Regions from separate parts of the Pseudomonas sp. HY7a-MNA-CIBAN-0227 genome, predicted to be linked through region 3. Evidence: predicted binding sites of a transcription regulator. Region 3 holds the regulator's gene; each other region holds the start of a gene.
The links. Region 3 encodes FliA, which starts transcription of late flagellar genes. Its sites were predicted from a motif close to CTAAAGTTTNNNNNNNNNNNGCCGNTAA; they were not measured.

Region 1: the regulator FliA is predicted to act here: its motif matches at 3,509-3,536, upstream of AAEZ06_RS09200 (methyl-accepting chemotaxis protein).
Region 2: the regulator FliA is predicted to act here: its motif matches at 1,685-1,712, upstream of AAEZ06_RS25840 (methyl-accepting chemotaxis protein).
Region 4: the regulator FliA is predicted to act here: its motif matches at 4,966-4,993, upstream of AAEZ06_RS04190 (methyl-accepting chemotaxis protein).

Annotation. Positions count from the first base shown of each region.
Region 1 is NZ_JBEOPT010000004.1:246,755-252,746, reverse strand. It holds gene ubiB (ubiquinone biosynthesis regulatory protein kinase UbiB) at 1-391, shown strand, start outside; gene hisI (phosphoribosyl-AMP cyclohydrolase) at 456-848, shown strand; gene AAEZ06_RS09225 (phosphoribosyl-ATP diphosphatase) at 851-1,183, shown strand; gene AAEZ06_RS09220 (twin-arginine translocase TatA/TatE family subunit) at 1,211-1,489, shown strand; gene tatB (Sec-independent protein translocase protein TatB) at 1,500-1,949, shown strand; gene tatC (twin-arginine translocase subunit TatC) at 1,946-2,752, shown strand; gene AAEZ06_RS09205 (16S rRNA (uracil(1498)-N(3))-methyltransferase) at 2,749-3,456, shown strand; gene AAEZ06_RS09200 (methyl-accepting chemotaxis protein) at 3,579-5,495, shown strand; gene AAEZ06_RS09195 (amino acid ABC transporter ATP-binding protein) at 5,712-5,992, opposite strand, start outside.
Region 2 is NZ_JBEOPT010000025.1:24,401-30,392, forward strand. It holds partial or broken gene AAEZ06_RS25835 (GNAT family N-acetyltransferase) at 186-623, shown strand; gene AAEZ06_RS25840 (methyl-accepting chemotaxis protein) at 1,763-3,319, shown strand; tRNA gene AAEZ06_RS25850 (tRNA-Met) at 3,940-4,016, opposite strand; gene AAEZ06_RS25855 (MFS transporter) at 4,394-5,611, shown strand; gene AAEZ06_RS25860 (RNA polymerase sigma factor) at 5,664-5,992, opposite strand, start outside.
Region 3 is NZ_JBEOPT010000009.1:115,825-121,816, reverse strand. It holds gene flhA (flagellar biosynthesis protein FlhA) at 1-201, shown strand, start outside; gene flhF (flagellar biosynthesis GTPase FlhF) at 213-1,529, shown strand; gene fleN (flagellar synthesis regulator FleN) at 1,650-2,483, shown strand; gene fliA (RNA polymerase sigma factor FliA) at 2,480-3,220, shown strand; gene AAEZ06_RS16700 (chemotaxis response regulator CheY) at 3,389-3,763, shown strand; gene AAEZ06_RS16695 (protein phosphatase CheZ) at 3,782-4,570, shown strand; gene AAEZ06_RS16690 (chemotaxis protein CheA) at 4,583-5,992, shown strand, end outside.
Region 4 is NZ_JBEOPT010000002.1:207,842-213,833, forward strand. It holds gene pvdQ (bifunctional acylase PvdQ) at 1-1,813, shown strand, start outside; gene AAEZ06_RS04180 (AAA family ATPase) at 1,851-2,375, opposite strand; gene pnuC (nicotinamide riboside transporter PnuC) at 2,372-2,935, opposite strand; gene AAEZ06_RS04190 (methyl-accepting chemotaxis protein) at 3,240-4,874, opposite strand; gene AAEZ06_RS04195 (undecaprenyl-diphosphate phosphatase) at 5,127-5,957, shown strand; gene AAEZ06_RS04200 (DUF1294 domain-containing protein) at 5,954-5,992, shown strand, end outside.

The DNA of each region.
Region 1 (5,992 bases), on a different contig from region 3:
GCAGAAAACCCTGCTGAACATCGAAGGCCTGGGCCGCCAGCTGTACCCGGACCTGGACCTGTGGAACACCGCCCAGCCGTTCCTGGAACGCTGGATGCGCGAGCGGGTCAGCCCGAAAACCCTGCTGGGCAACCTGCAAAGCCAGGTCGAACAGCTGCCGCACCTGGCCAACATGACCCGCGATTTACTGGAGCGCATGTCCCAGCCCCACGCCAAGGACACGGCGGCGCCGTGGCACAAACGCAAGGACGACTGGTTCCTGCGCCTGCTGGGCTCCGGGCACCTGGCCGGTGGCGCAGTGCTGGCAGCCGGCGGTCCATTGAATGAACTAGGTCACTGGCCGGCTGGCATCATGGTCGCCGTGGGTGTGTATCTGATCGTGCGTCGATAGCCAGTCCGGTTATACACTGTTGCAAATTGCCGAGGCGGGTAACGCCCGGTTGTCGGAGTCGAAGATGAAAGACTGGCTGGACGAGATCAAATGGGACAGTGACGGCCTGGTGCCGGCCATTGCCCAGGACTACAAGACCGGGCGCGTACTGATGATGGCCTGGATGAACCGCGAGGCCCTGAGCCTGACTGCCGCCGAGCAGCGTGCCATTTACTGGTCACGTTCCCGTGGCAAACTGTGGCGCAAGGGTGAAGAGTCCGGGCACGTGCAAACCTTGCACGAGATGCGCATCGACTGCGACGCCGACGTGGTGATCCTCAAGGTCGAGCAGATCGGCGACATCGCCTGTCACACCGGCCGTCACAGCTGCTTCTACCGCGTGTTTGAAAACGGCGAGTGGAAGACCGTCGAGCCCGTGCTCAAAGACCCGCACGCTATCTATTCGCCAGGACACTGAACATGACAGATACACTCAACCGTCTGGCCCAGGTGCTGGAAGACCGCAAAGGTGCGGCCGCCGATAGCTCCTACGTTGCCAGCCTGTATCACAAGGGCTTGAACAAGATTCTCGAAAAACTCGGCGAAGAATCCGTCGAGACGATTATTGCTGCCAAGGACGCCCAGATCAGCGGCGACTGCAGCGATGTGATCTACGAAACCGCCGATCTGTGGTTTCACAGCCTGGTGATGCTCGCCCAACTGGGGCAGCATCCGCAGGCCGTGCTTGATGAACTGGACCGTCGCTTCGGCTTGTCCGGACACACCGAAAAGGCCTCGCGCCCGTCCGCCTGAATAATTTTTTGACAGAGGAATTGCAGCATGGGCATTTTTGACTGGAAACACTGGATCGTCATTCTGGTAGTGGTTGTGCTGGTGTTCGGCACCAAGAAACTGAAAAACCTGGGCACCGATGTCGGCGAATCCATCAAGGGCTTTCGCAAGGCCATGAACGACGACGAAAAACCGGCCGACCCTGCCGCCAACCCGGCTCCACCGGCGCAGCCTGTTCACCCACAGGCCACTCAGCCGATCACTGAACGTCGCACCTTCGACGTCCAGGCAGAGAAAGTCGAAGAGCCTATCCGCAAAGACTCGTGAGCACTGACTAATGTTTGGTATCAGCTTCTCTGAACTGTTGCTCGTCGGTCTCATCGCCCTGTTGGTGCTCGGGCCTGAACGCCTGCCCGGCGCCGCACGTACGGCCGGCCTGTGGATCGGGCGCCTGAAACGCAGTTTCAACGCCATCAAACAGGAAGTTGAACGGGAAATAGGCGCCGACGAGATTCGCCGGCAACTGCACAACGAACACATTCTGTCTTTGGAGCAGGAGGCGCGGAAAATTCTCGCGCCGCAACAGCAGGCTGCTACCCCGGTTGAGCCTGTCGCCGAGCAGAGCATCGCGCCACCCGCCGCGCCAATATTGACCACCGTAGTCGATACCGTGCCCGTCGTGGAGCTCACGCCCGCCGCTCCAGCCGTTGCCCCGACAGAACCCGCGCCGACGCCCGCTGCGTCGCCCGCTCCCCACGACCCTACATTGCCGCCGCGAGCCCCATGAGCGCTGATAAACCGGAAAACGACCAGCACATGCCGCTGGTCTCGCACCTCACCGAGTTGCGCACCCGCCTGCTGCGTTGTGTCGCGGCAATCTTCGTGATCTTTGCCGGACTGTTTGCCTTTACCCAGCAGATCTACACCTTCGTCTCGACGCCGCTGCGCGATTACCTGCCGGTGGGCGCGACCATGATCGCCACCGACGTGTCTTCGCCGTTCCTCACGCCGTTGAAGCTGACGATGATGGTTTCGCTGTTCCTGGCGATCCCGGTGATCCTGCACCAGATCTGGGGTTTTATCGCGCCGGGCCTGTACAAGCATGAAAAGCGCATCGCGGTACCGCTGCTGGTATCCAGCATCATGCTGTTCTACACCGGCATGGCCTTCGCCTACTTCCTGGTGTTCCCGCTGATCTTCAAATTCTTCGCTGCTGCCACCCCGGCCGGAGTGGAGATGATGACCGATATCACCAGCTACCTCGACTTCGTGATGACGCTGTTCTTCGCCTTTGGCGTGGCCTTCGAGATCCCGGTGGCGGTGGTGCTACTGGTGTGGATCGGCGTGGTCGACGTCAAATACCTGCGCAAGATCCGCCCGTACGTGATCATCGGCTGCTTCGTGGTCGGCATGATTCTGACGCCACCGGACATCTTCTCGCAAACCTTGCTGGCCGTACCGATGTGGATGCTGTTTGAAATCGGCATCCTGTTTGCCAGCCTGGTGAGCAAACGCGGCGAACACCCGGACGATCAACCCGCCGACGCCGACCAAGGCCCGGACGACCAGCCGCCAGCGACCCAGCCGTGAACCTGCTGCTGCTTGAAGAGGCCGATTTTATCGCGGCCGACCGGGTGATCCTGCGTGATCGGCGCCTGGTGCACATGCAGGAAGTCCACCGCGCTGCGGTGGGCGACAGTCTGCGGGTCGGGCGCATTGGTGGGTTGATGGGCAGTGCCGAGCTGCTGCGCCTGGAATCCCATGAAGCAGAACTGCAAGTCACCCTCGATCAGCCACCACCGGCCAAACTGCCACTGACCCTGCTGTTGGCCTTGCCGCGCCCAAAAATGCTCCGTCGGGTGCTGCAAACTGTAGCGTCCATGGGCGTGCCACGGGTGGTATTGGTCAACAGTTACAGGGTAGAAAAGAGCTTCTGGCAGACGCCATTCCTGGAACCGGAAGCGGTCCGCCAGCAACTGATACTCGGCCTGGAACAGGCACGAGATACTGTGTTGCCTGAGATCATCATCGAAAAACGCTTCAAGCCCTTTGTCGAAGACCGCTTGCCCACCTTGGCGCAAGACACCCTCGGCCTGGTTGGCCACCCCGGCGACTATCCGCCCTGCCCTCGCGGCCTGGATGAGCCGGTAACCTTGGCCATCGGCCCGGAAGGTGGCTGGATTCCTTATGAAGTGGACTTGCTGGCCAAGGCCGGGTTGCAGCCGGTGCAGCTTGGCGCGCGGATATTGCGGGTTGAAACCGCCGTCACCGCCCTGCTCTCACGCCTGTTCTGACCCCGCAACCTCACTGTTACAACTAAGCCCGCTCGCCACAAAACCTTCTCGCCTACAGAATTCGCATTGCGAGCCGATACGCTCTGAATAAGTCCAAGCCTTGTTTCAGGGGAGTTCGCAGCATGTACCGTTGGTTAGCCGAGAAATTGGGGAATGTAAGCGTCAATCGCAAGCTGGGCGTAGGCTTTGGCCTGGTGCTGATCCTGACGTTATTGATCACCTTTACCGGCTGGACCGGGCTGAGTGGCGTGATCAGTCGAGGTGACAAGCTGGGGTTTATTTCCAGCCTCAATGAGCTAACCAAGGATCTGCGTCTGGCGCGTTTGGCCTACGAAATGCGCCATGGCGAACAAGGCCCAGCAGCTGTCAATGACTTACTCGGCCAGCTGGACACAGGGCTGAAAACCGCCCGCACGCTGATCGAACAGCCTGCCGGCATCGCCATGATCGATGAGCAATTGGCCGCAGTAGACCAGTACAAGCGCTCGTTCATCACCATGACCCAGGCCGGTGCCAACCGCGAAGATGCGCGCAGCAAGCTCGGCGATACCGCCGACAATGCCGTGGTCAAGGTCGGCGAAGTCGAGAAGACGCTGCTGCAAGGCGACAGCGTTACCCAGTTCAACAGCGTGGTCGACCTGAGCAAACTGATCCAACAGGCGCGCTTCCAGGTACGCGGCTACACCTACAGTGGCAAGCTTGAAGCGCAACAGCCCGCCCTGGATGCCATTGACAACGCGCTGAAACAGATCACTAACCTCAACGGCCAGTTGCCGGAGCAATACCAGACCAACCTGCAGCAGGCCAGCGTTTCGCTACAAGCCTACCGCGCGGCCGTCAGCCAGTATCGCGACTCCCAGGAGGCCAGTACTGCAGCAGTGAAAACCATGGCCGAGCAAGGCGATATCCTGCTGGACCGCAGTAAGAAGCTGACCACCTCGCAAACCGTAGTCCGCGACATCGATGCCGCGCAGGCCAAGCAACTGCTGCTGTTCGCTACAGCCCTGGCCTTGATCTGCGGCCTGGTGGCAGCCTGGGCCATCACCCGGCAAATCGTCATCCCGCTGAGCCAGACGCTGAAAGTCGCCGAACGCGTCGCCGCTGGCGACCTGACCCACAACCTGATTTCAGAACGACAGGACGAACTGGGCCAACTGCAACGGGCCATGCAAAATATGACCGTCGGCCTGCGTGAACTGATCGGTGGCATCAGCGACGGCGTCACCCAGATCGCCAGCGCAGCCGAGGAACTGTCCGCCGTTACCGAACAGACGAGTGCCGGAGTCAACAGCCAAAAGGTCGAGACCGACCAGGTGGCCACCGCCATGAACGAAATGGCTGCCACCGTACAGGAAGTCGCACGCAACGCCGAGCAAGCCTCAGAAGCGGCCGTTGCCGCTGACCAGCAGGCTCGCGAAGGCGACAAGGTGGTCGGCGAAGCCATCACCCAAATCGAGCGTTTGGCTCACGAAGTCGGCAACTCTACCGAAGCCATGGGCCACCTCAAGCGCGAAAGCGACAAGATCGGCAGCGTGCTGGACGTGATCAAGTCCGTGGCCCAGCAAACCAATCTGCTGGCTCTCAACGCGGCCATCGAAGCCGCTCGCGCCGGGGAAGCTGGACGTGGATTTGCGGTGGTCGCCGATGAGGTACGCAGCCTGGCCCAACGCACCCAGAAGTCCACCGAAGAAATCGAAGAGCTGATCGTTGGCCTGCAAAGCGGCACACAGCAGGTAGCGACCATCATGGACAATAGCCGCAGCCTTACCGACAGTAGCGTCGAGCTAACCCGCCGGGCTGGCACCGCCCTGGAAAACATCACCCGCACGGTCTCGACCATTCAGGCGATGAACCAGCAGATTGCCACTGCCGCTGAGCAACAAAGCGCGGTCGCCGAAGAGATCAACCGCAGCGTGCTGAACGTGCGCGACGTCTCCGAACAAACCTCGGCGGCCAGCGAAGAAACTGCTGCGTCCAGTGCCGAATTGGCGCGCCTTGGGGTTTACCTGCAAACCCTGGTAGGCCGCTTCCGGATCTGACCTTCCCCTGCGGCGGCCAATCATGGCCGTCGCGCTTTGTGAACTTGGGAAAGTTCCTACGCGACTTTCAGCCGGCCAGTGAGCAGGCAGCGGCGGCGAGTATTGAGCTGGCAAGGTTGGGAATCGATTTGCAGATGCGGGTGGGGAAGGTCAAGGTATGAACCGGCAGACCCGCATCCAGATCGCTCCCACGCAGCGCATGGGAACGATCATCGTCTACAAGACCTGGCGCAAAAACGCCTGGGCCCGCGGGTCCTTGGGCGCATCGAAGAATTGCGCCGGAGCGGCATCCTCCAGCAGCTTTCCATGATCGAAAAACAACACCCGATCCGCCACTTCCCGGGCAAAGCCCATTTCGTGGGTCACACAGACCATCGTCATGCCTTCCAGGGCCAGGGTCTTCATGACATCCAACACTTCGCCGACCATTTCCGGGTCCAGCGCCGAGGTGGGTTCATCAAACAGCATTACCTTGGGTTCCATGGCCAGCGCCCGGG
Region 2 (5,992 bases), on a different contig from region 3:
TCCGAGAGGTAGTTGTTCGGTGCAACTTAAATTCATGTAGTTGCCTTGCACAACTAAATGCCCTGTTCAGATGAGGTAGCCCCTGTGAATGCTTTCCAACCGGATCTCATTGATCAAATCCGTTCGGCATCCCGACTCATGGTTCGAGAGCTGGGTTTCATGCAACCCAGGTTGGCGGAGACTCACTTACGCAAATGCATGCCGATTACTATTCCAGGCACGCCGAATTCGGCCAGCCCTTTGAAAGCCTGGTGGCATCGGACATGGCACAGTTGATGGGGCGCTTGTCCAATCCTCGCAACGAGGTGTGGACCGTATTGGACGCTGAGCGGATTGTCGGCTCGATTGCCATCGACGCTGAGGGCGAAAAGGGCGAGGCGATACTGCGCTGCTTTATTCTTGATCCATCGGCTCAAGGCCAGGGATTGGGTAAACGCTTGTTGAACGAGGCACTTACCTTTTGCGATGAGCAGAGGTTCCCCGTCGTGCGGCTTTGGACGTTCAAGGGGCTTGATGTCGCGCGCAAGCTCTATGAAGACGCGGGCTTTATTCTGGAATCGGAACAGGAAGGGCAACAGTGGGGCGCGCCGGTGATTGAGCAGTGTTTTGTAAGGCTGGGGTAATGCAGGGGTAGGGATTTTCTCCAGGCATAAAAAACGGCCTACCTTTTGGTAAGCCGTTTTTAGTACTTGGTGGTACACAGACATTTGAACTAGATAAGTAACATGCTGTATTTGTTGGTTATTTATGTGTTCGTATTTTAAAGGGATACACCAGGGGATACACGGCTCTATCTTCGATGCGCGATTGATGCTGGCCTCCGAACGAACCTAGGCCAGCAGATGACCCATAGAGGTTACCAGCGGAACGTGAGCAACTACCTGGAATCCGGGGGTTGGCCAAGCTGGGGAACCGACCATTTTCCGCTCCAGGGTGAACGACTCGTTCACCCCCTGCTCCGACCTACTGTCAGGTCGCTGGAAGCCCCGGTAAATACTTGACGAGCATCAAGCGCCAGCACACCACCTTTCACGCTGGCGGCGGCGTATTGCTTGGACTGCGGGCAATTTTAACGTGGTCTTTCGGCGAAAATCCGTCTAGTGCCTGTCTAGTATTACTTAGCGTTCTAAGGATTTATCTGGGTCGGTGTTTCACCACCCCATCCCGCAGGCTTGGGCCTGGCGATTGGTCGAGCAGTTACCTTTAGGGCCCAGTTTGGAATTTTTGACAACGCTGGTACCAGCCAAGCGGTGCGAGTGCCCGAAAAGCCATGAACTGCGTGGCTTTCAGCGTTCCCACTTGTGGGGGGGGGCGGAGAAATCCGTCAAGATCTGTCAAAAATTTCGTCAAGACTCCGTCAAGGATTATGGCCGCGTTTGCCTGGGGCGGCCGTGGGCCACTTGTCCCGAAAGTGACCGTCGCGGCCCCTCCCTGTTTCTGGACGAGGTAGCTTTCGGCCGCCTAGCCGATCCGCCGCCAGACCGTGCTGGCTTTGGCTCCTGGGCCGAGCTGGATGATCTGCGGCCTGTCCGGCTGTCCAGAGCCTGTCCAGAATCCGTCTGGGGTATGAGACGGCAAAGCCCGGCTCTTGACGGCCCCCGCATGGGATAAGCCTCAGACGCCCACCCGGCACCGGTTTCGTCTCATGCCTGTCTTACATTCCGACGAAGGGTGGACAGCGTAGCTAAAGCATCACAAAGGGCCGTCGATAGACCTCTATAGTTTATCCCCTGGTAAACGCAATCTACTGCTTGGAGTATTTATGTTCGGCTGGATCAGCAATATCCGTGTAGGTACCAAACTCAGTCTTGGATTCGGCCTGGTATTGGCGTTGACTTTTCTCCTTGCTCTCACCAGTTGGACAGCAATCAATGCTCTTGCTGAGCGCGGCGTCAAAGTACAGGACATCGCTCGTGTCAGCGAGATGACCAAGGACCTGCGAATTCATCGCTTGCAGATGGAGCTCAATCCTAAGGGGGACAGTGACCGGATGATCCTCCAGACGCTCGACGAACTGGCTGGGTATTTGAACACTGCTCGTGTCCAACTGACCGTGCCCAGCGATGCGGCGCTGATTGACCAGCAGATAGCCGCGGTCAGGGTGTATCGCGATGCCCAGGGCGCCTTAAGCCAGGCGGGAGCCGATCTGGCTCCGGTGTTCGCCCGAATAGGTGTGCAAGGCGATATCCTGCTCAATACCACTCAGCAGTTGATAGCGTCGCAATCCGCTAAGCGCGATGCCGATTCGTCTTTTGCTAAAACCTTGCTTGCTAGCATCGCTGCGCTGGCGTTGCTGCTCGGTGCCGTCGCGGCCTGGATCATTACCCGGCAAATCGTTACACCGTTGCAGCATGTCCTCAAGGACGTCGATCGTATTGCCTCAGGCGATTTGAGTCAGGATATGGAGGTCAATCGCCGCGATGAGGTAGGGCAATTGCAGAGAGGCCTGCAACAGATGACCACCAGCCTGCGTGAACTGATTGGCGGTATTGGCGCTAGTGTCATCCAGATTTCTAGCGCTGCCGAAGAGTTGTCAGCCGTCACCGAGCAGACCAGTGCTGGTGTGAACAGCCAAAGAGTCGAAACCGATCAAGTTGCTACTGCCATGAACCAAATGACCTCCACCGTGCAAGAGGTAGCGCGTAATGCTGAAGAAGCCTCTGACGCCGCGGCCGCCGCAGATCAGCAGGCTCGCGAAGGTGACAAAGTTGTTGGCGAGGCAGTGGCTCAAATCGAACGCCTAGCTATCGAAGTCGGCAACTCCACCGTAGCTATGAGTAATCTCAGAGAGGAAAGCAGCAAAATCGGCGGCGTGCTCGATGTTATTAAGGCGGTCGCCCAACAAACCAACCTACTCGCTCTCAATGCCGCCATTGAGGCCGCGCGAGCTGGTGAAGCTGGAAGAGGTTTTGCGGTAGTTGCCGATGAAGTTCGTAGCCTGGCGCAGCGTACCCAGCAATCCACCGAAGAAATTGAAAAGCTGATCTCCAGCTTGCAAAACGGCACTCAAGAGGTTTCCGCCGTTATGGAGAACAGTCGTATATTGACTGATAGCAGTGTTGAGTTAACTCGTCGTGCTGGAACATCTCTGGAAAATATCACCCGCACGGTGTCTACAATCCAGTTGATGAATCAGCAGATTGCTTCAGCCGCTGAGCAGCAGAGCGCAGTGGCTGAAGAGATCAACCGTAGCGTGCTGAGCGTGCGTGATATCTCTGAACAAACCGCTGGCGCTAGTAATGAGACAGCGGCCTCAAGTATCGAGTTGGCACGCTTAGGCCAGGAACTTGACGTTTTGGTTAAGCGCTTTCGATTATAGGGCTGATCTAAAGCACTCCCCAATCAGTTAGCCGGTAGACGGATAGATTGAAGCTGACGCTGGTTAGCATTGCATTGCGCTGGTGATTACAGGGGGGCGTTTCACAAATTGGTTTAGCGCTTTACGCAACACCTCCGTGGGTTTGTTTTGCGAATGGCCAGGTTTCCAGTCAAAACGCCTGCTTTTGGTAGAAACCAATGCCCGGCACCCCATAATTGTTGATAACGGGTGGGTGACTGACGTTTGCCGAACACCTGGAAGACGTGACGCTCCAGGGCGCCGATGATTCGCTTCGCGGTGCCCGCATTCCAGTTGGTGAGACGTGAGGTCTACCACTCTCGCGCCAGTGGCTCGAATGTCTCGCCGGTGATATCCCTTTCCGCTTCCGTCCAGCTCGCGATACTCGTTGGCATCAGGCTCCAGGCCTGCATGCGGTATCGGAAAGGGGGCGGCGTTTTATCTCGGATCGCTTCATTTGGGCTTGTATCCCCTCGGTTCAATTATTTATCGAGGATGCACAGGGGGATACAAGGAGAGATAGCCAGAAACAAGAAAGCCCGCACTAGGCGGGCTTCTTGAGGTGATTCATAGACTGCTGTAGACGTCTATGGATCGGTACTTGGTGGCTACACAGGGACTTGAACCCCGGACCCCAGCATTATGAATGCTATGCTCTAACCAACTGAGCTATGTAGCCAAGTGGCGCGCATTATTCGCGTAGAACGATTATGCGTCAAGCCTTTTTGTTGAAATTTTATCTACGCTATCAACTGTTTATCGAAAATCGCCGGGTAAGGTGACGAGTGGCGGGGCCTTGGTCGTTCCTGTGCCAGCGCGCAAGGGCAGGCAATCCGAAGACAAACCAGCGAACCCTCCCGGCACAAGGCCGAAAGTTTCTCTAGGAAACGTCCCGCAAAATATAGCGATTTTCCTTGCTGGCTTTTTACAAGCCGTGGCGGCAGTACTAACTCATCAACTCGTTAGCACCCTAAGGGGATGGCAATCCTGCAGCGAAAAGTGGCACATTGTCGCACCTGCGCCTGTGCATCCATCTGCTGTACGGAAACCTTCTTCATGGCTCTGAGCAATTCCCAGCCCACAGTGGCTACGGCGCCTGCCGCCGGGCAATCCAGCCCATTGGTCATGCGTGTCATTGGCGCGGTGGCGCTGGCGCATTTGATCAATGACTTGATCCAGGCGGTGTTGCCGTCGATCTATCCAATGCTCAAGGCCAGTTATGGCCTGACGTTCACCCAGGTCGGGCTGATTACCCTGACGTTCCAGCTCACCGCGTCGCTGTTGCAGCCGTGGGTGGGGTATTACACCGATCGCCATCCCAAGCCGTTCCTGTTGCCATGTGGAATGGTGTGCACCTTAATCGGGATTCTGATGATGTCCCAGGTCGGTAGTTTCCCGATGATCCTCGTTGCTGCGGCGATGATCGGTGTTGGCTCCTCGACGTTTCACCCGGAAGCTTCCCGTGTGGCGCGCCTGGCTTCGGGCGGGCGCTATGGCCTGGCGCAGTCGACGTTCCAGGTCGGCGGTAATGCCGGTTCCGCCTTTGGCCCGTTGCTGGCGGCGGCGATCATCATTCCGTTCGGCCAGGGCAATGTGGCCTGGTTTGGTTTGTTCGCGGTGTTTGCGCTGGGTGTGCTGTATGCCATCAGTCGCTGGTACCGCAACCATTTGAACCTGTTCAAGCTTAAGCAAGGCCAGGCGGCGACTCACGGCCTGTCCAGGGGGCGCGTACTGAGCGCACTGGTGGTGTTGGGGCTGCTGGTGTTTTCCAAGTACTTCTACATGTCCAGTATCACCAGCTACTTCACCTTCTACCTGATCGAGAAGTTCGACCTGTCGGTGGCCAGTTCCCAGTTGCACCTGTTCCTGTTTCTCGGTGCGGTGGCGGCGGGGACGTTTTTCGGCGGGCCGATTGGCGACAAGATCGGCCGCAAGGCGGTGATCTGGTTCTCGATCCTGGGCGTTGCGCCATTCACCTTGCTATTGCCCCATGCCGATCTGTTCTGGACCAGCGTGCTCAGTGTGGTGATCGGCTTTATTCTGGCGTCGGCGTTTTCGGCGATTGTGGTTTACGCACAGGAGTTGGTGCCGGGGAACGTGGGGATGATCGCCGGAGTGTTCTTCGGTTTGATGTTCGGTTTTGGCGGGATTGGTGCGGCGCTGCTGGGGCACCTGGCTGACATTCACGGCATTGAGTACGTGTACACGCTGTGCTCGTTCTTGCCATTGTTGGGGGTGTTGGCGATTCTATTGCCGCGTTCGAAACAGGCGTGATACCTGAGTCTTGACCCAGGGGGTATTGCTCCGTCCCTGGGCCATACCTCTCCTATCGGGAAGCGTGGGACTGTGTCACCCGTTTGAGCTGTTCGCGCGCGCGGGACAGCCGGGAGCGTACGGTGCCGATTGGAATCGCCAGCACATCGGCGGTGTCCTGGTAGCTGCCGTCGGTTTCGAGTGAGGCATACAGAGTGTTGCGCATTTCTACCGGCAGACCTTTGATGGCGCTGAGGGTCTTTTCCAGCCGGCGGTTGATTTCGAATTGCCACCCCAGATCCTGCCCTTCGTCCTGGCCGTGCCAGAGCGATTCATCAAATTCGCAATGCACGGGCTTGGCGTACAGACGGCGAAAGTGGTTGCGGATCAGGTTTTGTGCAA
Region 3 (5,992 bases):
CTGCAGCGTTCGTTGATTGACGCCGCACAGCGCCAGGAAATGCAGGGCCAACCGGTGATTCTGCTGGTGGCAGGCCCCGTTCGGGCGATGTTGTCGCGGTTTGGACGCCTGGCAGTACCGAATTTGCACGTTTTGGCTTATCAGGAAATTCCTGACAATAAGCAAGTGACTATCGTCGCGACAGTAGGCCCCAACGGCTGAGGTAGTGGGTTATGCAAGTGAAGCGTTTTTTCGCCGCCGATATGCGTCAGGCCATGAAACTGGTTCGTGATGAGCTGGGCGCCGACGCCGCGATTATCGGTAACCGTCGCATTGCCGGCGGTGTCGAGCTGACGGCTGCCCTGGATTACCAACCCTCGGCGCTGGCGCCGCGCGTACCGAACATGGAACTGGAAGACGAGCTGCGCAAGACCGCCTCGCGCATTGTCTCGGCCCAGGCCGAATTGAGCATGCGCGGCGACAGCGACGCCACCACCAATCGCCAGCTGTTCGCCGGCCTGCCGCTGACCGCCTCCGAGCCGCTGGTGGAGCCGACCTTTGTCGAGCCACCACGGCCTGCGGCGCCCGCACAGGCGGCCCCGGTCGATCAGCGCGTGTTCGACTCTATGCGTTTTGAACTCAACGGCCTGCGTGAGTTGCTGGAAGTGCAGCTTGGCTCGTTGGCGTGGAACCAATTGCAGGGCAGCAAACCGCAACAGGCCAACCTCTGGCGCCGCCTGCAACGCATCGGCCTGTCCGGCCCGTTGTCCCGCGACCTGCTGGCGCTGACCACCGAAATTGAAGAGCCTCGCCAGGCTTGGCGCATGTTGCTGGCCCATCTGGCGCGGATGATTGTTACCCCTGAAATCGAACCTCTGGAAGAAGGTGGCGTGATTGCCATGGTCGGCCCTGCCGGCATGGGCAAGACCACCACCCTGGCCAAGCTGGCAGCCCGATACGTGCTCAAGTACGGCGCGCAGAACATCGCGCTGGTGAGCATGGACAGCTACCGCATTGGCGCCCAGGAACAGCTCAAGACCCTGGGCCGCATCCTCAACGTGCCGGTGACCCATGTCGATCCAGGCCAGTCGTTGGCCAACGCCCTCGATCCGCTGCTGCGCAAGCGCGTGGTGTTGATCGACACCGCTGGCCTGCAAGCCAGCGATCCGGCCCTGCGCATGCAGCTGGAAAGCCTGGCTGGGCGCGGGATCAAGTCAAAAAATTATCTGGTGCTTGCAACAACCAGCCAGAAACAGGTTCTCACCGCTGCGTACCACAGTTACAAGCGTTGTGGGCTGGCCGGCTGCATCCTGACTAAACTTGACGAAACGGCGAGTCTGGGCGAGGTGCTGAGTTTGGCAATCAGTCATGAATTACCGGTCGCCTACCTGACCGACGGGCCGCGGATCCCGGATGATTTACATCTGCCGCGCCGTCATCAGTTGGTCAGCCGTGCCGTCAGCGTGCAAATGCAGGAAGAACCCAGTGAGGAAGCGATGGCTGACATGTTCGCGGATCTCTACCACAGTCCGGCCAAACGGGTCGGCTGAGGGCAACATGGCCTTCAATATAAAATGACAGTGCAAAGTACCTACATCGATGGTCTGCCAGCAGTTCGCGCAACCACCTCATGTAGCCTGCGTCTAAGCAAGACAAGGTAAAGAAATAAAATGGGCAGCATGCATCCCGTACAGGTGATCGCGGTGACCGGCGGCAAAGGTGGCGTCGGGAAAACTAACGTGTCAGTGAATTTGTCCCTGGCCCTGGCAGAGCTTGGCCGCCGCGTCATGCTGCTGGATGCCGACCTGGGACTGGCGAACGTTGATGTTCTGCTGGGACTGACGCCCAAACATACATTGGCCGATGTCATCGAGGGCCGCTGTGAGCTGCGCGACGTGCTGTTGCAGGGTCCCGGCGGGATTCGCATCGTGCCGGCTGCCTCCGGCACCCAGAGCATGGTGCATCTGAGCCCGGCGCAGCATGCGGGCCTGATCCAGGCCTTCAGCGATATTGGCGACAACCTCGACGTGCTGGTGATCGACACCGCCGCCGGGATCGGTGAGTCCGTGGTCAGCTTTGTGCGCGCAGCGCAAGAAGTGTTGCTGGTGGTCTGCGACGAGCCCACCTCGATCACCGACGCCTACGCCCTGATCAAACTGCTTAACCGCGACTACGGCATGAACCGCTTCCGCGTGCTGGCCAACATGGCCCAAAGCCCGCAGGAAGGACGCAACCTGTTCGCCAAGTTGACCAAGGTCACGGATCGCTTCCTCGATGTCGCCTTACAATATGTTGGCGCAGTTCCCTATGACGAGTGTGTGCGCAAGGCTGTGCAAAAGCAGCGTGCAGTCTATGAAGCATTCCCTCGTTCGAAGTGCGCACTGGCGTTCAAGGCTATTGCTCAGAAGGTCGATACTTGGCCGTTGCCCGCCAATCCGCGGGGGCATCTGGAGTTTTTCGTCGAGCGATTGGTGCATCAGACGAGTGCAGGACCGGTGTTATGACAGCCAGCGGCTACAACCTTTACAAGAGTTCGGCTCGTGATAGCCAAGGCGAATTGATTGAGCGCTATGCGCCCTTGGTCAAGCGCATTGCCTACCACTTGCTGGCACGCTTGCCCGCCAGCGTTCAGGTCGAAGACCTGATCCAGGCAGGCATGATCGGCTTGCTCGAAGTGTCGACCAAATATGACGCGAGCAAGGGTGCGAGTTTCGAGACGTATGCGGGTATCCGTATCCGTGGCGCGATGCTCGACGAAGTGCGTAAAGGTGATTGGGCGCCGCGTTCGGTCCACCGTAATACCCGCATGGTAAGTGACGCAATTCGCTCAATTGAAGCAAAAACCGGTCGTGACGCTAAAGATCACGAAGTTGCGGCCGAACTCCAATTGAGTCTCGACGATTACTACGGGATTTTGAACGATACCTTGGGCAGTCGCTTGTTCAGTTTCGACGACCTGTTGCAGGACGGCGAACATGAAGGGCTGCACGAGGACGGCGCGAGTGCTCATCTCGAACCGTCGCGCGATCTGGAAGATGAACGCTTTCAGGGCGCACTGGCGGGCGCGATTGCCAATTTGCCGGAGCGTGAGCGACTAGTGTTGGCGCTGTACTACGACGAAGAGCTGAACCTCAAGGAAATCGGTGAGGTCCTGGGGGTCAGCGAATCGCGGGTCAGCCAGTTACACAGCCAGTGCGCGGCCCGCTTGCGGGGGCGTTTGGGAGAGTGGCGAGCGCGCTGACAGGCAGTGTGGGGACACTGCGAACGACACCGTCCATGCTCTTGGTGTGGACGGGTTAGCCCGTGGTGTACCCCTGCAGTCCTTTTTGTGTAACGCCTGTTGATTGAAATGGCGCGCCCAGGTGCTGGACGCGTTTAAGACTGCTTGGAGGTCGAATTGGACAAGAACATGAAAATCCTCATCGTTGATGACTTCTCAACGATGCGGCGGATCATAAAAAACCTGTTGCGTGACCTTGGGTTCACAAATACGGTCGAGGCGGATGACGGCATTACAGCGATTCCGATCCTCAACAGCGGGAGCATCGACTTTCTGGTAACCGACTGGAACATGCCGGGCATGACCGGTATCGATTTGCTGCGTCATGTGCGCGCTGATGAAAAACTGCGCAGCCTTCCCGTGCTGATGGTGACCGCCGAAGCCAAGCGTGAACAGATCATCGAAGCCGCCCAGGCCGGGGTCAACGGCTACGTGGTCAAGCCATTCACCGCATTGGCCTTGAAAGAGAAGATCGAAAAAATCTTCGAACGCATCAACCATTGATGTCGCCACGGGGGAGCTATGGAGCATAACGAATCATCGCAGGCCGATTTCGAATCGACCCTGAAAAAACATGCTCACCAGTTGGTCGAAAGCCTTGAAAAAGGCCGGTTCGGCGATGCGGTGCAGTTGATTCATGAGCTTAACCAGACCCGTGATCGCGGCCTGTACCAGGAAGTGGGCAAACTCACCCGTGAGCTGCACAGTGCAATCGTCAATTTTCAGATTGACCCGCACATGCCCCAGGCCGAAGAAATCTCGCAAATCACCGATGCCACCGAACGCCTGTCCTATGTGGTCAGGCTGACTGAGGCTGCGGCCAACCGCACCATGGACCTGGTGGAAAACTCCACGCCCCTGGTCAACGGCATGGCCAATGAAGCCAAGGCGCTGAGCACCGACTGGGGCCGTTTCATGCGCCGGGAAGTGGGCGCCGAAGAATTTCGTGAGCTGGCGCGTCGGGTCGAAGGATTTCTGTCGCGTTGTGAGCAGGAAAACCGCACGGTTTCCAGCAACCTCAACGACATTCTGCTGGCCCAGGATTACCAGGACCTCACCGGCCAGGTGATCAAACGGGTGACCCAACTGGTCACTGAAGTGGAAAGCAATTTGCTCAAACTGGTGCTGATGGCCGGGCAGGTGGATCGTTTTGCCGGTATTGAACATGACCGCGAAGCGATCCTCTCGGAAAAAGATCCACAAAAACACCTCGCCAAGGGTGAAGGTCCGCAGATTCATGCCGATAAACGTGAAGACGTTATGTCAGGGCAAGATGACGTAGACGATTTGCTGTCCAGTCTTGGATTTTAGGAGCACACGTACATGAGCTTCGGCGCCGATGAAGAAATCCTTCAGGATTTTCTTGTAGAGGCCGGCGAAATTTTGGAGCAACTGTCCGAGCAACTGGTTGAGCTGGAAAGCCGACCGGATGATGCGAACCTGCTCAATGCAATTTTTCGCGGTTTTCACACTGTAAAAGGGGGCGCCGGCTTCCTCCAGCTCCATGAGCTGGTGGAGTGCTGTCACATCGCCGAGAACGTGTTCGACATCCTGCGCAAGGGTGAGCGGCACGTCGACTCGGAATTGATGGACGTGATTCTGGAAGCATTGGACGCGGTCAACGGCATGTTCAGTGAAGTGCGCGAACGTGCACCGATCACTGCCGCCACCCCGCAACTGCTGGCCGCTCTGGCGCGCCTGGCAGAACCGGCTGCCAATGCACCGGCACCAGTGGCTGAACCTGTGGCCGAGCCCGCAGGTGATGTCACTGACAGCGAATTTGAACAACTGCTGGACTCGCTCAATGCCGTCAAGGCCCAGGCTGAGGCTCCGGTAGCCGCTACACAAGCAATGGTGCCGACTACCGAAGACATTACCGACGACGAGTTCGAGTCGTTGCTCGACCAGTTGCATGGCAAGGGCCAGTTTGCCCCCGACGCCGTGGCGGCGACGCCCGCGCCAGTGAAAGCGGCTGCACCTGCCAGCAATGAAATCACCGACGACGAATTCGAAGCATTGCTGGATCAGTTGCATGGCAAAGGCTCGTTTGCCGCTGAAGCGCTGCCGGCAGTCGCTGCGGCTGCTGCTGCGCCAGCCGCACCCTCTGCCGATGGCCTGATCTCTGATCACGAGTTCGAATCCCTGCTCGATGACCTGCACGGCAAGGGCAAGTTCTCCGATGTCGCACCTGCCGCTGCTGCCACGGCCACGGCCGCTGTTGCCACACCGGCTCCGGTTGCTGCCAAGGCCGCTGCACCAGTGGCTGCGAAACCTGTGCCTGCCCCGGCCCCAGCGCGAGCACCTGCTGCCCCCACCCCGGACAAGCAACCCGTCAGTGAAGCCGAAACCACCGTACGGGTTGATACCGCACGGCTGGACGACATCATGAACATGGTCGGCGAGCTGGTGCTGGTGCGTAACCGTCTGGTGCGCCTGGGGCTTAACAGTGGCGATGAAGCCATGCAAAAGGCCGTATCGAACCTCGACGTGGTCACCGCTGACCTGCAAACCGCCGTCATGAAGACCCGGATGCAGCCGATCAAGAAAGTCTTCGGCCGCTTCCCGCGCCTGGTTCGCGACTTGGCTCGGCAGTTGAAGAAAGAGATCAACCTGGAACTGGTGGGCGAAGAAACCGACCTCGACAAAAACCTTGTCGAGGCCCTGGCCGACCCGCTGGTCCACTTGGTGCGCAACGCCGTTGACCACGGCATCGAAACCCCGGAAGAACGTGAA
Region 4 (5,992 bases), on a different contig from region 3:
CCGTCGCCTGTTGGTAGAAGGCGGTGTTGGGCAATTCGCCGAAGCCCTGGTGGGTGCCGCACCACCCCAGAGCCACGCCGGTGTGCAGAACGACACTCGTGCGTTTGAGATCGCTGCGGCGAACCAGCAGCGCTTTACGCTGGATCGCGGCAGCAACGCCGTGGCGGTCGGCGGGGAACGTTCATTCAATGGTCGCGGCATGTTGCTGGCCAATCCGCATTTCCCGTGGATCGGTGGTATGCGCTTCTATCAAATGCACCTGACCATTCCCGGTCAGTTGGACGTGATGGGCGCCGCCTTGCCGGGGTTGCCGGTGATCAATATCGGCTTCAACCAGCATGTGGCCTGGACTCACACCGTCGACACATCCAAGCATTTCACCCTCTACCGCTTGACCCTGGACCCGAAGGATTCGACCCGCTACCTGCTGGACGGCAAGTCGGTGCCGATGGAGAAAACCAGGGTGACGGTGCAGGTCAAGGAAGCGGATGGCAGCACCAAGGCGAAATTCCACACGGTCTACAGCTCGCAATTCGGTCCGGTGGTGCAATGGCCGGGAAAACTGAACTGGGACGGGCAATACGCCTTCAGCCTGCGGGATGCCAACCTGGGCAACGACCGCGTGCTGGCGCAGTGGTACGCGATGAACCGCGCCGGTAGCCTCAAGGAACTGCAAGCCTCAGTGCACACCTTGCAAGGCATCCCGTGGGTCAACACCCTGGCGGCGGATGATCAGGGGCAGAGCCTGTACATGAATCTGTCGGTGGTGCCCAACGTGAGTGCGCAAAAGCTGGCGCAATGCAGCGATCCCCGCGCCGGTTTGCAGTTGATCGTGCTTGATGGCGCCCACAGCGCTTGTGCCTGGGACATCGACCCGCGTGCCGCCCAGGCCGGTATTTTTCCGGCGGATCAGTTGCCGCAGCTGGAGCGTAGGGACTATGTACAGCACTCCAATGATTCGGCGTGGATGGCCAACCCCAAGTCCCCGTTGAGCGGTTTTTCGCCGGTGATCAGCCAGGAGCAGATTGCCCTGGGGCCGCGCTCGCGCTTTGCCTTACAGCGCTTGCAGGCGCTGGACAAACACCCAATTAGCGCAGCCTCCCTGGAAAACATGGTGATGGACAATCAGGTCTACCTGGCCAGCCAAGTGATGCCCGACCTGCTGAAATTTTGTGGCGAAAGCCTGGGCGCAGATGCGCCAGCCCTGAAACCGGTCTGCGCAAGCCTGAAAAACTGGGACCAGCGCGCCAACCTGGACAGTGGGCTGGGGCTGATGCATTTCATCAATGTGATGGACCAGATGCAGCAAGTACCTGAACGGTGGCGCATCGATTTTGACCCGCAGCAACCGCAAACTACGCCGCGCGGCCTGGCGATTGAGCGGGCGTCGGTGGCCAAGGCGTTGCGTGAAGCGATGCTGGCATCGGTCGCTGAAGTTACCAGGCTTGGGCTGAGCGAGAGCAGTCGTTGGGGCGATATCCAGGTGTCTGGCACCACGCCGATCCACGGTGGGCCGCAAGAATTGGGGGTGTATAACGCGATGCAGAGTGTACCCAGGGACGACGGCAAGCGTGAGGTGGTCAGCGGCAGCAGTTACTTGCAGATTGTCACCTTCGACGACAAGGGGCCGCAGGCCCAGGGCGTGCTGGCGTTCTCGTTGTCCAGCGACCCGGCCTCAACGTATTCGAAGGACCAGACCCAGGCGTTTTCCGAGAAAAAGCTCAGCCCGTTGCCCTTTACCGAGCAGCAGATTGCAGCGGACCCGCAGTATCAGGTGCGGGTGATCAGCGAGAAGGATGGGGCCGGGCGTTAGAGCGTACCGGCCCGGTGATCGTGCATGGAAGGGGTATTCACTCTCGAAGCAGTTGCGCCACTGCCGCGAAAGCCTTGTTGCGACGTTCATCCCAATCGCCGCGAATCACCGCAAATGGCTGTTGATGCAGTTCCAGCCACCGCTGGCTGGCCTGGAAGAAAGCCTGGCGATCTGCCAGTTTCGGTTGGCAGCGCTGCCCGTCATCGGCCCAGCCGACATCTTCCGGGGACAGCAGCAAATGCAGGTCATAGTGGCGAGCCAGCAGCTCGCGGTCGAGCCATTCAGGGTAGTCGCCGAACAGCGTCTGGCTCCACAGTTTGTTGGTCAGCAGGTGGGTGTCGAGGATCAATAACGCTGGCTGTTCAGCGCGGGCCGTATCTTCCCAGGCCAGTTGGCCGCGGGCGATTTCAGGGATATCCGCCAAGGTGGTATCGCGCTGAAAGTGATCGATGAAGTACCGAACAAATTCTCCCACCAATACCCCGCCGAAATGCGTTTGCAACTGCTCGGCCAACCAGCTTTTACCGCTGGATTCGGGACCTGCCATGACCACCACTTTCATGTGCGCAACGCCGGCTCAGCCCGCCATTCCCGCCAACCCTGCATGGCGATCACGGTGAACAAGGCGTAAAGGGCCGCCGTGAGGTACAGGCCCTTATAGAGAAACAACCCGACAAAAATCACGTCGACGGCAATCCACAACGGCCAGCATTGCACACGTTTCTGCGCCATCCACATTTGCGCCACCAGGCTGAAACCGGTCAAGGCTGCGTCTAGCCAGGGTTGTGCGGCATCGGTCCAATGCGCCATGGCGGCGCCCAGCAACAGGCTGCCTACCGCGCCAATCGTCAGGTGCAGGAGGATCGGTTGGGCGCCAAGGCTGGTCACCTGACGACCCTGTTTAGCCTCGCCGGCCCGTGTCCATTGCCACCAGCCGTAGAGCTGCAGGCCGGCGTAGATCACCTGCAGCAGCATGTCCGAATACAGCTTTACCTCGAAAAAAACCCAGGTGTAGAGCAATACCATCACCAGGCCGATGGGCCAGCACCAGGGGTTCTGCTTGACTGTCAACCAGACGGCGATCACCCCCAGGGCGGCGGCAAACAGTTCAAGCCCGGACATGGGGATTCCTTGGGATATTCGAAGAGGGGGGCGATTGTAACCACAGGTGGGCTTGGCGCAAAGGTATGCAGGGAGGTGCACGTTGCGGCAAAGCGGGCCTGTTGTGGCAAAGGGGCTTGTTGTGGCAAAGCTGGCTTGTTGTGGCGAGCGGGCTTGCCCGCGTTGGAGTGCGCAGCACTCCCTGGCCGGTTGCTGTGATCTATCAGAAAGACCGCAGTGATTGGTTTTTGGGCTGCTACGCAGCCCAACGCGGGCAAGCCCGCTCGCCACAACAAGCCCGCTCGCCACAGGGGAGGCAACCTTCCTAGACCTTGAACTGGCGCAGCAACCCGTTTAACTCCTCGCTCAAGCCCTTCAAGTGCGTACTGGCAACACTCGATTGCTGCGCCGCCAGTGCCGTACTGTGAGAAAGCCCAGCGGCCTGGGTGACGTTCTGGTTGATGTCTTCCACCACATGGGCCTGTTGCAGGGTGGCGCTGGCAATCGAGGCGTTCAGGCCATTGAGGTTGCGCAGGGCCTGGCCGATGGCAGTCAGGCTGGCACCGGCCTGGCCGGCTTGTTCGATGGTCAGTTGTGATGCCTGGTGGCTGTCGCTGATCACCTGGACTGCCGCTTCGGAATGGCCTTGCAGGCGCTCGATCATGCTCTGGATTTCTGCTGTGGATTTTTGTGTGCGCTGGGCCAGCAGGCGCACTTCGTCGGCGACCACGGCAAAACCACGGCCTTGTTCACCCGCGCGGGCCGCTTCGATGGCGGCGTTGAGGGCCAGCAGGTTGGTCTGGTCGGCGATGGAGCGGATCACCTCCAGTACGCCGCCAATCTGGGTGCTTTCCGAGGACAGGGTCCGGATCACTTCGACCGCCTGGCTGATGGTGTTGGACAGTGCATCAATCTGCTGCAGGCTGCCGTCGATGTTGACCTGGCCTTGTTCGGCCTGGACCTGGGCATCGCGCATTTCGCTGGCGGCATGCTCGGCATTCTTGGCCACGTCCTGCACGCCATAGGTCACTTCATTGATGGCAGTGGCCACCAGCTCCATCTGCTGGGACTGTTGCTGGCTGCGGTCATGGGCGGCGCTGGCATTGCTGCCCAGCTCTGAGGACGACTGGCCCAAGGCATTGGCGCAGGTCTGCAATTGGCTGACCACCTGGCGCAGCTTGGTGGTGAAGCTATTGAAGTGCCGGGACAGTTGGGTGACTTCGTCCTGGCCGTGGGTGTCCAGACTGCGGGTCAGGTCGCTTTCGCCGCTGGCGATATTGGCCATGGCGTTCACTGCTTCCTGGAGCGGCCTCACGATGCTGCGGGCGATCAGCGACACCAGCAGGGCCATGATCAGGGCAATGCCCAGGCCGATGATCGAGGTCTTCCACACCTGGCCCTGAAACTGGGCTTGCACGTCATCCACGTAGACGCCTGAACCGATGATCCAGCCCCACGGCTGGAACAACTGGATATAGGAGGTTTTTGCCACTGGGTCAGCCGCGCCGGGTTTTGGCCAGCGGTAGTTGACCATGCCGGCGCCCTTGGCCTTGGCCAGGCTGACAAACTCGTTGAACACGGCAAAGCCGTCCGGATCACGAATGGCCGACAGGTTCTGGCCATCCAGCTTCGGGTTGGCCGGGTGCATCACCATCATTGGCGTCAGGTCGTTGATCCAGAAATAGTCGTCATGGTCGTAACGCAGGCCACGTACCACGCTCAAGGCTTGTTTTTGCGCCGCGTCTCGGGTCAAGACGCCGGTGGTTTCAAGGGTGTGGTAATACGTCAGTATCCCGTTGGTGGTTTCCACCACATGCTGGGTCTGTTGGCTCTTGGCCTGATACAGATCGTCATGGATCTGCTTGAGCATCAGCAAACCCAGGGTCAGCAGCATTAACACGGCGACTATCAGGATCAGCCAGAGGCGCCGGCTGATCGACATATTGCGCAAGCTGTTCATAGTCATGTCACTCCGTGTTCTTATAATTGTTGGCGCAGTAATCGACTGCCCAAGCGATAACGCGAAGCGAAATTCGGGCTTGTCTGATAGGCTTTCGGCCCGGAATCAAAAAACCTGAGTCCTGCTGATTTTTCACAGAATTTTTGCAGTTCGGCCTTGATCCTGCGCGCTGCGATTTTAGCGTGCTCATCGTTAGTGAACGTCTAGAAAATATCAACGAGGCATGCGGTCGCATGACCTTATGGGGGAATAATGGATCTTTGGACTGCCGTACAGGCATTGATACTTGGAGTTGTCGAAGGACTGACGGAGTTTTTGCCGATCTCCAGTACCGGTCACCAGATTATCGTCGCCGACTTGCTCAACTTCGGTGGCGAACGGGCCATGGCGTTCAACATCATCATCCAGCTCGGCGCCATCCTCGCGGTGGTCTGGGAGTTCCGGCGCAAGATCCTCGATGTGGTCATCGGCTTGCCGATCCAGCGCAATGCCCAGCGTTTTACCATCAACCTGTTGATCGCCTTTATGCCGGCAGTGGTGTTGGGGGTGATTTTTGCCGACCTGATCCACGAGTACCTGTTCAATCCGATCACCGTGGCCACCGCGCTGGTGGTGGGCGGCATCATCATGTTGTGGGCTGAACGCCGGCAGCATGAAATCCATGCCGAAAGTGTCGACGACATCACCTGGAAAGACGCTTTGAAAGTCGGTCTTGCCCAGTGCCTGGCAATGATTCCGGGAACTTCACGTTCCGGCTCGACCATCATTGGCGGCCTGCTGTTTGGCCTGTCACGCAAGACCGCCACCGAGTTCTCGTTCTTTCTGGCAATGCCGACCATGGTTGGCGCGGCGGTGTACTCGGGCTACAAGTACCGTGACCTGTTCCAGCCGGATGACCTGCCGGTGTTCGCCATTGGTTTTGTCACCTCGTTCATCTTCGCGATGATCGCGGTCAAGGGTTTGCTAAAGTTCATCGCCAGCCACAGTTACGCGGCGTTTGCCTGGTATCGCATTGCCTTCGGCCTGTTGATCCTGGCGACCTGGCAGTTCGGCTGGATTGATTGGGCGGCGGCCAAAGCTTGAACACCCTGAATAACAACGGCATTCAACATCCGCGC